DNA from 2 places in the Enterococcus sp. AMC1623 genome. Region 1 is predicted to be linked to the other one. Evidence: predicted binding sites of a transcription regulator. Region 1 holds the regulator's gene; the other holds the start of a gene.
The links. Region 1 encodes LexA, which represses DNA repair genes until DNA is damaged. Its sites were predicted from a motif close to CNAACANNTGTTNG; they were not measured.
Positions count from the first base shown of each region.

Region 2: the regulator LexA is predicted to act here: its motif matches at 2,390-2,403, upstream of AC4BC7_RS04635 (Y-family DNA polymerase).

Region 1 is NZ_CM177096.1:802,060-807,720, reverse strand. Features, by position in the region: gene hemQ (hydrogen peroxide-dependent heme synthase) at 1-549, shown strand, start outside; gene AC4BC7_RS04070 (MFS transporter) at 563-1,900, shown strand; gene hemH (ferrochelatase) at 1,907-2,803, shown strand; gene lexA (transcriptional repressor LexA) at 2,874-3,491, opposite strand; gene AC4BC7_RS04055 (DUF896 family protein) at 3,665-3,907, shown strand; gene tkt (transketolase) at 4,009-5,661, shown strand, end outside.
Region 2 is NZ_CM177096.1:924,280-929,940, reverse strand. Features, by position in the region: gene AC4BC7_RS04650 (cyclase family protein) at 1-32, shown strand, start outside; gene AC4BC7_RS04645 (exodeoxyribonuclease III) at 124-954, shown strand; gene AC4BC7_RS04640 (M20/M25/M40 family metallo-hydrolase) at 998-2,125, shown strand; gene AC4BC7_RS04635 (Y-family DNA polymerase) at 2,422-3,819, shown strand; gene AC4BC7_RS04630 (hypothetical protein) at 3,779-4,279, shown strand; gene AC4BC7_RS04625 (TetR/AcrR family transcriptional regulator) at 4,395-4,937, opposite strand; gene AC4BC7_RS04620 (phytoene/squalene synthase family protein) at 4,960-5,661, opposite strand, start outside.

The DNA.
Region 1 (5,661 bases):
GGTGATTTTGGTTTTATGCTGTTGCGACCAGAATTAAAAGAACTCAATGCTGCTGAAAACGCATGGCATAGTTTGGCAATCTATCAATACCTACAACCAGTTCACAGCTATGTTTCCGTAATTGAACTTGGCACATATAGTGGAATGCCAAAAACAGAGACAGCTTGGGCAAGAACAAATAAAAATCTTTATCCAGAATTACCGAAAGAAGAGTATATCTGTTTTTATCCGATGAACAAAGTCCGTTCAGGCGATGTCAACTGGTATACGTTATCTTATGACCAAAGACGTGAGCTAATGAAAGAACATGGATTAATTGGTCGTAAATATGCAGGGAAAATTCGTCAATTTATCACAGGATCAATTGGTTTTGATGATCATGAATGGGGCGTAACTTTATTTGCCGAAGATCCATTAGAATTTAAAAAAATTATTTATGAAATGCGCTTTTCAGAAGCCAGCAGTGTATATTCTGATTTTCCATATTTTATGGTCGGAACGTCATTAAATACAACACAACAATTACAAACATATTTAGGGTTGCTTTAGGAGGATTTGTTCAATGGAGTTACGTGCCACAAAATCAGAAAGATGGTTTGCCCCATTATTAGTTATTAGTTTATTTATCACACAATTAGATTCGGGAATTATTAGTACTAATTTATCTTCAATGGCTAGAGGATTAATGTTAACACCTGCTGAAAAAAGTTGGATTGTTTCTATTTATACATTAGGTTTATTATTTGCTACGCCTGTTATGGGAAGTATGATCGACCGTTTTGGTTATCGTATGGTCTTTTTAACAGAATTAGCGTTTTATTTCGTTGGTGTATTAGGGATTGCTTTAAGTCAATCGTTCCCAATGTTACTAGTCTTTCGTGCGCTGCAAGCTTTTGGTAGTAGTTCGCTATTAACGTTGACACTTTCTTTGGTTTTTGCCAAGACAGAAAGGAAAATTGGTGGAAGAGTTGGGAATATCGGGGCATTAGTTGCCTTATCGACAATTGTCGCACCTATTATCAGTGTAGTTAGTTTAGCCAAAACCCATGATTGGCGTAATATTTATTTTGTTATGGCATGTTTAATTGCGATTATTTTCTTACTTGCATTCTTCATTGTGCCAAAAGTAACAAACTCAGAAACAAAATCGTTTGATATCAAAGGAAACAGTTTGTTTGTATTAGCTTTACTAGCATTTAATTTATTATTAACAAGAGGGTTTTCTCGTGGTCATATCGTAGAATTAGTTGTTTATGCAGCAATTTTAATTATCGCTAGCACTTTATTTATGAAGGTAGAAACAGCACGAGAAAATGAAAAATTAGCTGTACTATTTTCACGAAAATTATGGCAAGTACCTGCGTATCGTACAAGTTTACTTGGAGGAATTACAACAGGTTTAGTGATGTCTTTATTTGCTTTCTTACCGTCATTTATTGAAATGACATTCCATCTTGATGCAAGAAAAGCAGGATCATTAATGACAGTAATGGCTGTAGGAACTTTTATTGGTTCGAAAATTGCGGGAATTTGGACAGATAGAAAAGGGGCAACACATTCTACAACAGGCACAATGATGCTAGTTTTTATTAGCTTAGTTACTATGTACTTCTCGGTTGTTTCGTTTAAAATGTTCTTGATTGCACTGTTGTTCTTTGGTATTGCGATTGGGGCATTAATGACTGTTCCGTTACAAGTATTAGTGGTAGAAGCTTCGCCTAGAGATCGTAATGCTTCTTTGAGTTTATTATCGGTTTGTAAAAAATTAGGTATGACAATTGGTATTACCATAATCGGTGTCTTGGCACATGCGACTGGTTCGCTTGGTTTTTCCCAAATGTTAATTGGTTTAATGGTTGTCACACTAATTTTTATTTTTTATATGAGAAAGAAGGCATAATTTGTCATGCAAAAACAAGCAGTTTTACTAATGAGTTATGGGACACCAAACAATACAGAAGAAATTTGGGATTATTATACCCATATTCGTCATGGGAAAGAACCTTCCCAAGAACTTTATGATGAATTAGCTGGTCGTTATGAAGAAATTGGTGGAGTTTCACCCTTAGCTCGTATCACAGAGGCGCAACGTTTAGCTGTTGAGGAAAAATTAAATGCGACTAGCGCAGTAGAGTATCATGTGTTTACTGGTTTACGTCATATTCGTCCATTTATTGAAGATGCAGTGGCAGATATTGTAGCGCAAGGATTTCAAACGATTCATGGAATGGTACTAGCACCACATGATTCTAGTTTTATTAAGCAATATCATGATCGTGTTGAAAAAGAATTGGAAGTTTATCCAGAAATTTCCTATACAGCACATCGTCACTTTTGGCAACATGAAGGATTTCAAGTATTTTGGGCTAACCAAATTCAAGCAGCATTGAATTCTGAGAAAAAGCAGAAATTTTTGTTCACGGCACATAGTTTGCCTGAGCGTCTATTGCTAAATGGCGATCCGTATGTTGATGAAATAACCGGTGCCGCTAAAGCAATTGCGCAACGTGTAGCAGGTTCATTGGACTTTGGTCATGCGTGGCAAAGTGCTGGACGTACAGCGGATAAATGGATTGGTCCACGTGTTGAAGATGTGACCGAAGAATTGTTAAAAGAAGGTTATGAAGAGATTATTTACCTACCATTTGGTTTTGTTGCAGATAATTTAGAAACACTCTATGATAATGATATTGAGTGTAAAGAATTAGTAGAAGAATTAGATGGAGAGTACCGTCGCTTAGATATGCCGAATACTCATCCCGATTTTATTAACGGTTTAGCAGCAGAAATTCTTTCAAATTAAATAAAAATGAAGAGCACTCAAAATTTAGGTTAACATTTTGGGTGCTCTTCGTTATAGATATGAAGAATTTTTAAAAGTGACGATACAAACCGACAACTAGCCCTAAAATTTTAACACTTGGTAAAATAATTGGTTCCATATAATCATTTTCCGGTTGTAATCGAATATAAGTTTTTTCTTTATAAAATCTTTTACAAGTTGCTTCATCTTCATCAGTCATAGCAATAACAATATCGCCATTTCCAGCAATGTCTTGTTTTCTTACAATTACTTGATCACCATCTAGAATGCCAGCATTAATCATGCTTTCGCCGCGAATGGTTAACATAAATAATTGGCCACTATCTTCAACTAGATTAGGAGGGATTGGGAAAAAATCAGAAGCCTCTTCTACTGCTAAAATGGGTTCACCAGCAGTTACTACACCTAACAAAGGGATTTTTTGTTGTTGAGCACCGATTGTTTCTAAGCCCAGTGTGGTTAATTCAATGGCTCGAGGTTTTGTAGGGTCTCTTTGGATTAAGCCTTTTTTTTCTAAACGTGATAAATGACCATGAACAGTTGATGTAGAGGAAAGTTGCACAGCTTCACCAATTTCTCTCACTGTAGGTGGATACCCTTTTTCACTGACTCGAGTATGAATAAATTTTAAAACTTCAAGTTGTCGGTTTTCTGTACGTTTTGCCAAAACGAACACCTTCTTTCCTTTATTTGAATCATTATAAAATGAAAAATATGACTAGTTTTATTAAACGTAGTGTAACATATGCTCTGAAAAAAATCAAACAAACGTTCGGTTTCTGTTTTGATTGTTTTTTTTGATTGTTTTGTATAAGATGGAAAAGAAAGGAGCTTGATATCATGTTATCCAAAGAAAAATTAGATAGAATTAATGAGTTAGCTAAAAAGAAAAAAACAGAAGGACTTACTGAAAAGGAACAAGCAGAACAGCAAACATTAAGACGAGAGTATATTACAGCTTTTCGTGGTGGGATGAAGCACCATATTGAAGGGATGAAAGTAGTCGATCCAGAAGGCAATGATGTGACGCCGGAAAAACTAAAACAAATTCAAAAAGCGAAAGGTTTACACAATAGAAAGTAAAATAAAAGATACCGATGCAAAAAGTATTGATAATTGCAGAGGTATCTTTTATAATAGATATGTAATATAGGTAAAAAAAACCTAAATAGGAGGCGTTAGTATTGTTTGATAAAATTGATCAACTTGGTGTTGATACGCTACGTACATTAAGTATTGATGCGGTACAAAAAGCAAATTCGGGACATCCAGGACTACCAATGGGGGCTGCTCCAATGGCCTACGCATTATGGACAAAACATTTGAAAGTAAATCCAAAAACTTCTCGTAATTGGGTCGATCGTGATCGTTTTGTGCTTTCGGCAGGACATGGTTCAGCGTTATTATATAGCTTATTGCATTGCGCAGGTTATGATGTAACGACCGATGATTTGAAAAACTTCCGTCAATGGGATAGCCGTACACCAGGGCATCCAGAAGTTGGCCATACAGATGGCGTCGAAGCAACGACTGGACCACTGGGACAAGGGATTGCCATGGCAGTCGGAATGGCAATGGCTGAAGCTCATTTAGCTGCTACTTACAATCGTGAGAAATTTAACGTGATTGATCATTACACCTATGGACTTTGTGGAGATGGTGATTTAATGGAAGGTGTTTCTCAAGAAGCAGCTTCAATGGCAGGTCATATGAAATTAGGAAAATTAATTGTATTATATGATTCAAATGATATTTCCTTAGATGGTCCAACATCAAAAGCGTTCACAGAAAATGTCGGACAACGTTTTGAAGCTTACGGTTGGCAACATATCCTTGTAGAAGAAGGAACAGATTTAGAAGCGATTTCTAAAGCGATTGAAGAAGCGCAAGCAGAAACAGAGAAACCAACCTTGATTGAAGTGAAAACTGTCATCGGGTTTGGCGCACCAAATGCAGGTACCTCTTCTGTTCATGGTGCACCGTTAGGAGCAGAAGGCATTCAAGCAGCGAAAAAAGCGTACGGCTGGGACTATCCTGAATTTTCTGTACCTGAAGAAGTTGCAGCACGTTTTAAAGAAACAATGGTCGACAAAGGTGCTGAGTATGAAGCAGCTTGGAATGAATTATTTGCAGCATACGAAACCGCTTATCCAGAATTAGCCAACCAATTCAACCAAGCTTTTGCCGGAGAATTGCCAGAAAATTGGGAAGCAGAATTACCAACTTATGAAGTGGGATCAAGTCAAGCTAGCCGTGTGTCAAGTAAAGACATGATTCAAGCGTTATCAAAAGCTGTCCCTAGTTTATGGGGTGGTTCAGCCGATCTATCTGCCTCAAACAATACGATGGTCGCTGCTGAAAAAGATTTCGAACCCGGACAATACGAAGGCCGTAATATTTGGTTTGGTGTTCGTGAATTTGCGATGGCAGCTGCGATGAACGGGATTCAATTACATGGAGGCACACGTGTTTATGGCGGAACGTTCTTTGTTTTCGTTGATTACTTACGTCCAGCGGTACGTTTGTCAGCGATTCAAAATATTCCCGTTACTTACGTGTTAACACACGACTCTGTAGCAGTTGGGGAAGATGGACCAACCCATGAACCAGTAGAACAATTATCTAGCTTACGTAGTATGCCAAATGTGCAAGTGATTCGTCCAGCGGATGGGAATGAAACACGTGCCGCTTGGAAATTAGCCATGACATCAGCGGATAAACCAACTGTTTTAGTATTAAGTCGTCAAAACTTACCAGTCATTGAAGGGACAAAAGAAAATGCCGATGAAAATGTAGCCAAAGGTGGGTATGTCATTTCGGCTCAAAAAGGAGACAAA
Region 2 (5,661 bases), 120 kb from region 1:
CAGTCAGAGCGATTGCGATGGTAGAAGATTAACTGATAACAATAGTGTAGAAATCTTGTAGAAAAACGACTATTAACGTATGCTAACTAGAGAACATAATTTTTTATAGCGAGGAGAATGACATTGAAACTTATTTCATGGAATATTGATTCATTAAATGCGGCATTAACAAGTGATTCTGCCAGAGCAGTATTATCACGAGGGGTAATGGATACGATTATCAATTTGGATCCAACAGTTATTGCGATTCAAGAAACAAAACTATCTGCTAAAGGTCCGACAAAAAAACATATCGAAATTTTAAAGGAAAACTTTCCTGAATACCAAATAGTATGGAGAAGTTCCCAAGAACCGGCAAGAAAAAGTTATGCAGGTACAATGTTTTTATATAAAAATCATTTAGAACCAAAACTGCATTTTCCTGAAATTGGTGCGCCAAGTACGATGGATTCAGAGGGGCGGATTATTACCCTTGAGTTCGATCAATTTTATTTAACACAAGTGTATACACCGAATTCTGGAAATGAATTAGTTCGTTTGAAAGAAAGACAAATTTGGGACGAAAAATATGCTGCATATTTAGCTTCTTTAGACAAAGAAAAAATTGTTTTAGCGACGGGCGATTTTAATGTGGCACATAAAGAGATTGATTTAGCTCATCCGGATAGAAATCGTCTTTCAGCTGGTTTCACAGATGAAGAACGCCAAGGTTTCTCAAACCTGTTGTCATTAGGTTTCACAGATACATTTCGTTATTTGCATGGAGATGTAACTGGTCAGTACAGTTGGTGGAATCAGCGAGTAAAAACAAGTAAAATTAACAATTCTGGTTGGAGAATCGACTATTGGTTAGTCAGTGATCGTGGAGCAGATAAAGTAGTTACTTCTGAAATGATTGATTCAGGAGTACGACAAGATCACACACCACTATTACTCGAAATTGCTTTAGACTGATTGAAAAAAATTTGATGAACGTTTAATCATGAGGAGGAATACGATGATTAATAAAGAAAGAGCAATCAATAAATTTTTAGAACTTGTTCAAATTGATAGTGTTAGCTACCATGAACGTGGTGTGGCTGATTATTTGATTAACTATTTTAGTGAATTAGGTTATGAAGTTCTTGAAGATAAACTATCAAATGAAAAAGTTCCCTTATCAAATGCAGGAAATGTGATTGTTAAAATACCTGGGAAGGGTGCTTTAGCCAATCAAGAAACATTGATTCTTGAAGCTCATATGGATACCGTGGAACCTGGAAATGGGATAAAACCTTCTATTACAGAAGACGGGAAATATGTTGTTTCTGATGGTACGACTATTCTTGGTGCAGATGACAAGGCGGGGATTGCTCAAATACTAGAAGTTGAAGCAGTTTTGCGTGAGAATGACTTGTCACATCCTCCCTTAGAGTTTTTATTTACAATCTGTGAAGAAGTAGGTATTTTGGGTGCTTTTGCAGTTGATACAGAATTATTAGCAGGAAAAGTTGCGTTTGTTTTAGATGGAAAAGGCGGACCAGGAACAGCTATTATTGGTGGACCAGATTATTATGATGTTTCTGGAAAAATTATTGGTAAAGCCGCTCATGCTGGGATAGCGCCGGATTCAGGTATTTCATCTATCCAAGTGATGGCAGAGGCAATTTCAAATATGAATCTTTTGAAGATTGATGAAAATACAACAACAAATATCGGAAAAGTAATTTGTGACTATCCAACAAATGTTGTTCCTGAGATTACAACATTTGCCATGGAAATACGAAGTCTTGATCATGAGAGTGGTAAAAAACAGTTAAATCACGTTATTGAAACGCTTCAAAAAGCAGCAGATAAATTTGACGCGAAGTTAGAATATGACGTCGATCAAAGCTTATATGCATATCATCATGAAGACGATAATCCGGTAATTAAACGTTTTAAAGAAATGTGCAAACGGCATAATCTTAACTATCAAGGACTAGTAATGCGTGGAGGTACAGATGTTAGCGGTCTGACTTTTAATGGTATTGATGCCATTGTCCTAGCAGCAGGTGGAACAAATGGACACGAGCTACAAGAGCGCTTAATTATTGATGAGTTCTTAGAAAATATCCAACAAGTCATTTGGCTTGTTACGGAATAATTAGAAGATAAAAAATAATCTCGTAACCGTAAATACGTTATGAGATTATTTTTTTATAGATGGTTTCATGAAATTAAATGAATTACTTAGGAAATGGCTGGTCGGTTCTTCTTTTTTTAGATGTTCAAACGAATTTATAGAGAAAATACTCCATAGAGACTGTTCAAGCAGATAGAGATACTAATTACATAAGACCATGCATTGATAGTTTTTCAATGAGAAAATATCTTGACAAAACATACGAATAAGTGGTTATAATATACACGAACATACGTTTGTTTTACGAGGTGAGAAGTATGAAATTTGGAAAGAATCCTGAATTTAATTATGCTAAAGAACCTTCGAGAGATATTTTGTGTATTGATTGTAAATCTTTTTATAGTTCGGTGGAATGTGTAGAACGTGGTCTAAATCCGATTAAAGCGAAGTTAGTTGTAATGAGTTATCCGAGTGATAGTTTAACAGAAAGAGGCAGTGGGTTAATATTAGCTAGTAGTCCAAAAGCTAAAGAAGCTTATGGTATTACGAACGTTTCAAGAGCTAGAGATTTGCCTTTTCCTTATCCAGATGATCTTGTAATTGCACCCCCAAGAATGGCTTTATACATGCGCAAAAATATGGAGATTAATAATATCTATAAAAAATATGCAGACGAAGCAAACCATCATGTATACAGTGTGGATGAATCATTTATTGATGTTACTGATGGGTTAAAAATGTACGATGTATCGAGTGCTTATGAACTGGCACGATTGATTCAATTGGATGTTCATGAACAGATGGGATTGTACACAGCGATTGGTATTGGCGATAACCCTTTATTAGCTAAACTTGCGCTAGATAATGAAAGCAAACACAACAGCGATATGAAAGCTGAATGGCGTTATGCATCAGTGCCTAAAACTGTTTGGAAAATTGCATCTTTAGAAGAGATGTGGGGGATTGGTAGACGAACAGCTATGAAGTTACGAAAAATGGGGATTAAAACAGTAGATGATTTGGCACATAGTAATTATTATCAATTAAAAGAAAAAATGGGAATTTTAGGAACGCAACTGTACGCTCATAGTTGGGGAATTGATCGGAGTTTTTTAGGTCAAACGTATCAGCCAAAAAGTAAGTCTATCGGAAACTCGCAAGTGCTTCCACGAGATTACACACAAAAAAAACAGCTTGAAGTAGTTATCAAAGAAATGGCTGACCAATTAGGAACTCGTTTACGTCGAGAAGGGGCAAAAGCACAACTTGTTTCTTTATGGGTTGGTTTCAGTTTAGGCTACACAGATTGGACGGGTAAAGGTGGCTTTCATCAGCAAGTTCGTATACCTGCGACAAATACAACAAAAGAGTTAGTAACTTGTCTATTAACCATTTTTGAGAAATATTATAAAAATCAAGATGTTCGCAATATAAGTGTGAATTGCAGTGATTTAATCTATACAACTTCTTTGCAACTCAACTTATTTGAAAAACCAGAACAACAAGAACGTCAAATAAAAACTGATTTAGTCGTAGATACGATTCGTCATAAATTTGGATTTGGTTCTATCGTTCATGCGCATTCATTATTAGAAGGAGGTCGTGCTATTGCACGTTCTAATCTGGTTGGGGGACACGCAGGAGGTTTGGCAGGTATTGAAGGAGTGAATACACATGATAGTCAATCAAAAACGAACGAAAAAGGAATTTCATGAATACAATGACTATCATGATCGTCCATTTGGTTTAAAATGGGGCACAGCTTTTGCAATGGAAGAGTTGATGACCAGTATTCATACAAACGAAGAATTTGCTGTAAAGGACAATCAACCTTTGGAACAAATGTCTCAAGAAGAGATTGACTTGTTGTTAGTTGAATCATTCACCTATTCGAAAGAAGTGGAGATTCAGCTAAATAGCAGGGATGAATTTGGACGTCTTTTAGACAATGTTACGGGTTTCTTTTTAGGTGAAGTGTCTGACGATTATCTTATCATGGATAATCAAAAAATATTTTGGGAAGATGTTCGGCATATTCACATTAAAAATCCAGAAAAATGGTTTGAAGTTGACGTATTTACAAATGATTCTCAAAAGAAAGAAGTCTTAACTAAAGAATACGTAGAATATATTGTTGATGACAGCTATCAGCCTTTTTTTGAAGAACTTGATTAAATAGTGTGATAAGTTTTTTTCAACCATTTATACTTACTGAAAATTCTGTTTAATTGGGAAACAAAGATAAATCCAAATAAGAGGTTATATGTACATAGCCTCTTATTTGGATTTATTATTCAGACTGGTATATCCCATGTAAGTATAAATAGATTCTTTTAGAGAAATCTTCACTTCTATCCGTGCTATCTAAATATGCTGCCATCAATATAAATAATTGGCTTACTGCAAAATCAATATCCACTGAATGTCGTAGATGATTTTTATTTTCTTGTAGTAGCTGGATAAACGGAGATTTATACGACTTTAAAAACAATTGATACAGTTTCATAGAAGTTTCTGTAGATACTGTATGCTGTATATCATGCATCATTACAAATAAATTAAAAGGATGCTTGGCTTTTAAAAATTCAACCATATCTAATAATTTTATCTCTAAGGTAGAATTTGATGCGTTTGCAATTTTTTTTAAGTTAATCTCTACGTCATTTGATAAACGCAACATAACTTGATAGTAAATATCTTCCTTTTTTTTAAAGTGATAGTAAATTGTCGGTTGTGTTACGCCCAAAATTTGTGTGATTTGTCTGGTAGATGTAGCTTGATATCCTTGAGTCATAAACAGCTGTTCGGCTACATCTAAAATTTCTTCATACATAAAATCACCTGAATTCTTAATTCTACATGTTTCCTTTTAATGCATGAATTAACTCAATCTTTCTACGAGTACTAACCACGTGTTTCTTTTCATAAATATTATAGTGATTTCTTCTAATTTCAGGGAGTAATTCTTTGTAAATCATAAGTGCACTTAAGAGTGCGTGACGTGCGTCATTTGCAATAAAAGGAATCATTTCTAAGGATTCATTATACAGTTTTTCTGCTTTTTTTGCTAGTGCTTCCCAAAGATTAATAAAATTGTCTGATATAATTTGTTTTTCTAAATGTGTTGTTGTAATTTGGTAACGAAGCATATCTTCTTTCGGAAGATAAATTCTACCTAAACGATAATCTTCGCCAATATCTCGCAAAATATTTGTCAGCTGCATTGCTTCGCCTAATTTTTTTGCGGGTGTGATAATTTTAGTTGGGGTAGGAGATAGCACAGGTAGAAGCATTAATCCTACACTACCAGCTACATAATAGGCATAATCTAATAGTTCTTGTTGTGTTTTTGGTTGTTGAAAATTCAAATCCATTCGTTGCCCTATTAACATATCATAAAAGGGGCGGATATCCATTGGAAATTCACTAAAAACGGCCTCTAAAGCTAGCCACATTGGATGATTGGGAACTGATCCAGCTTCAAATAATTCTAATTCTTGAAAAAGTTGTTGTAATTTTTGAGCATCTTTCTCTTCGTCTACTATATCATCAGCTAA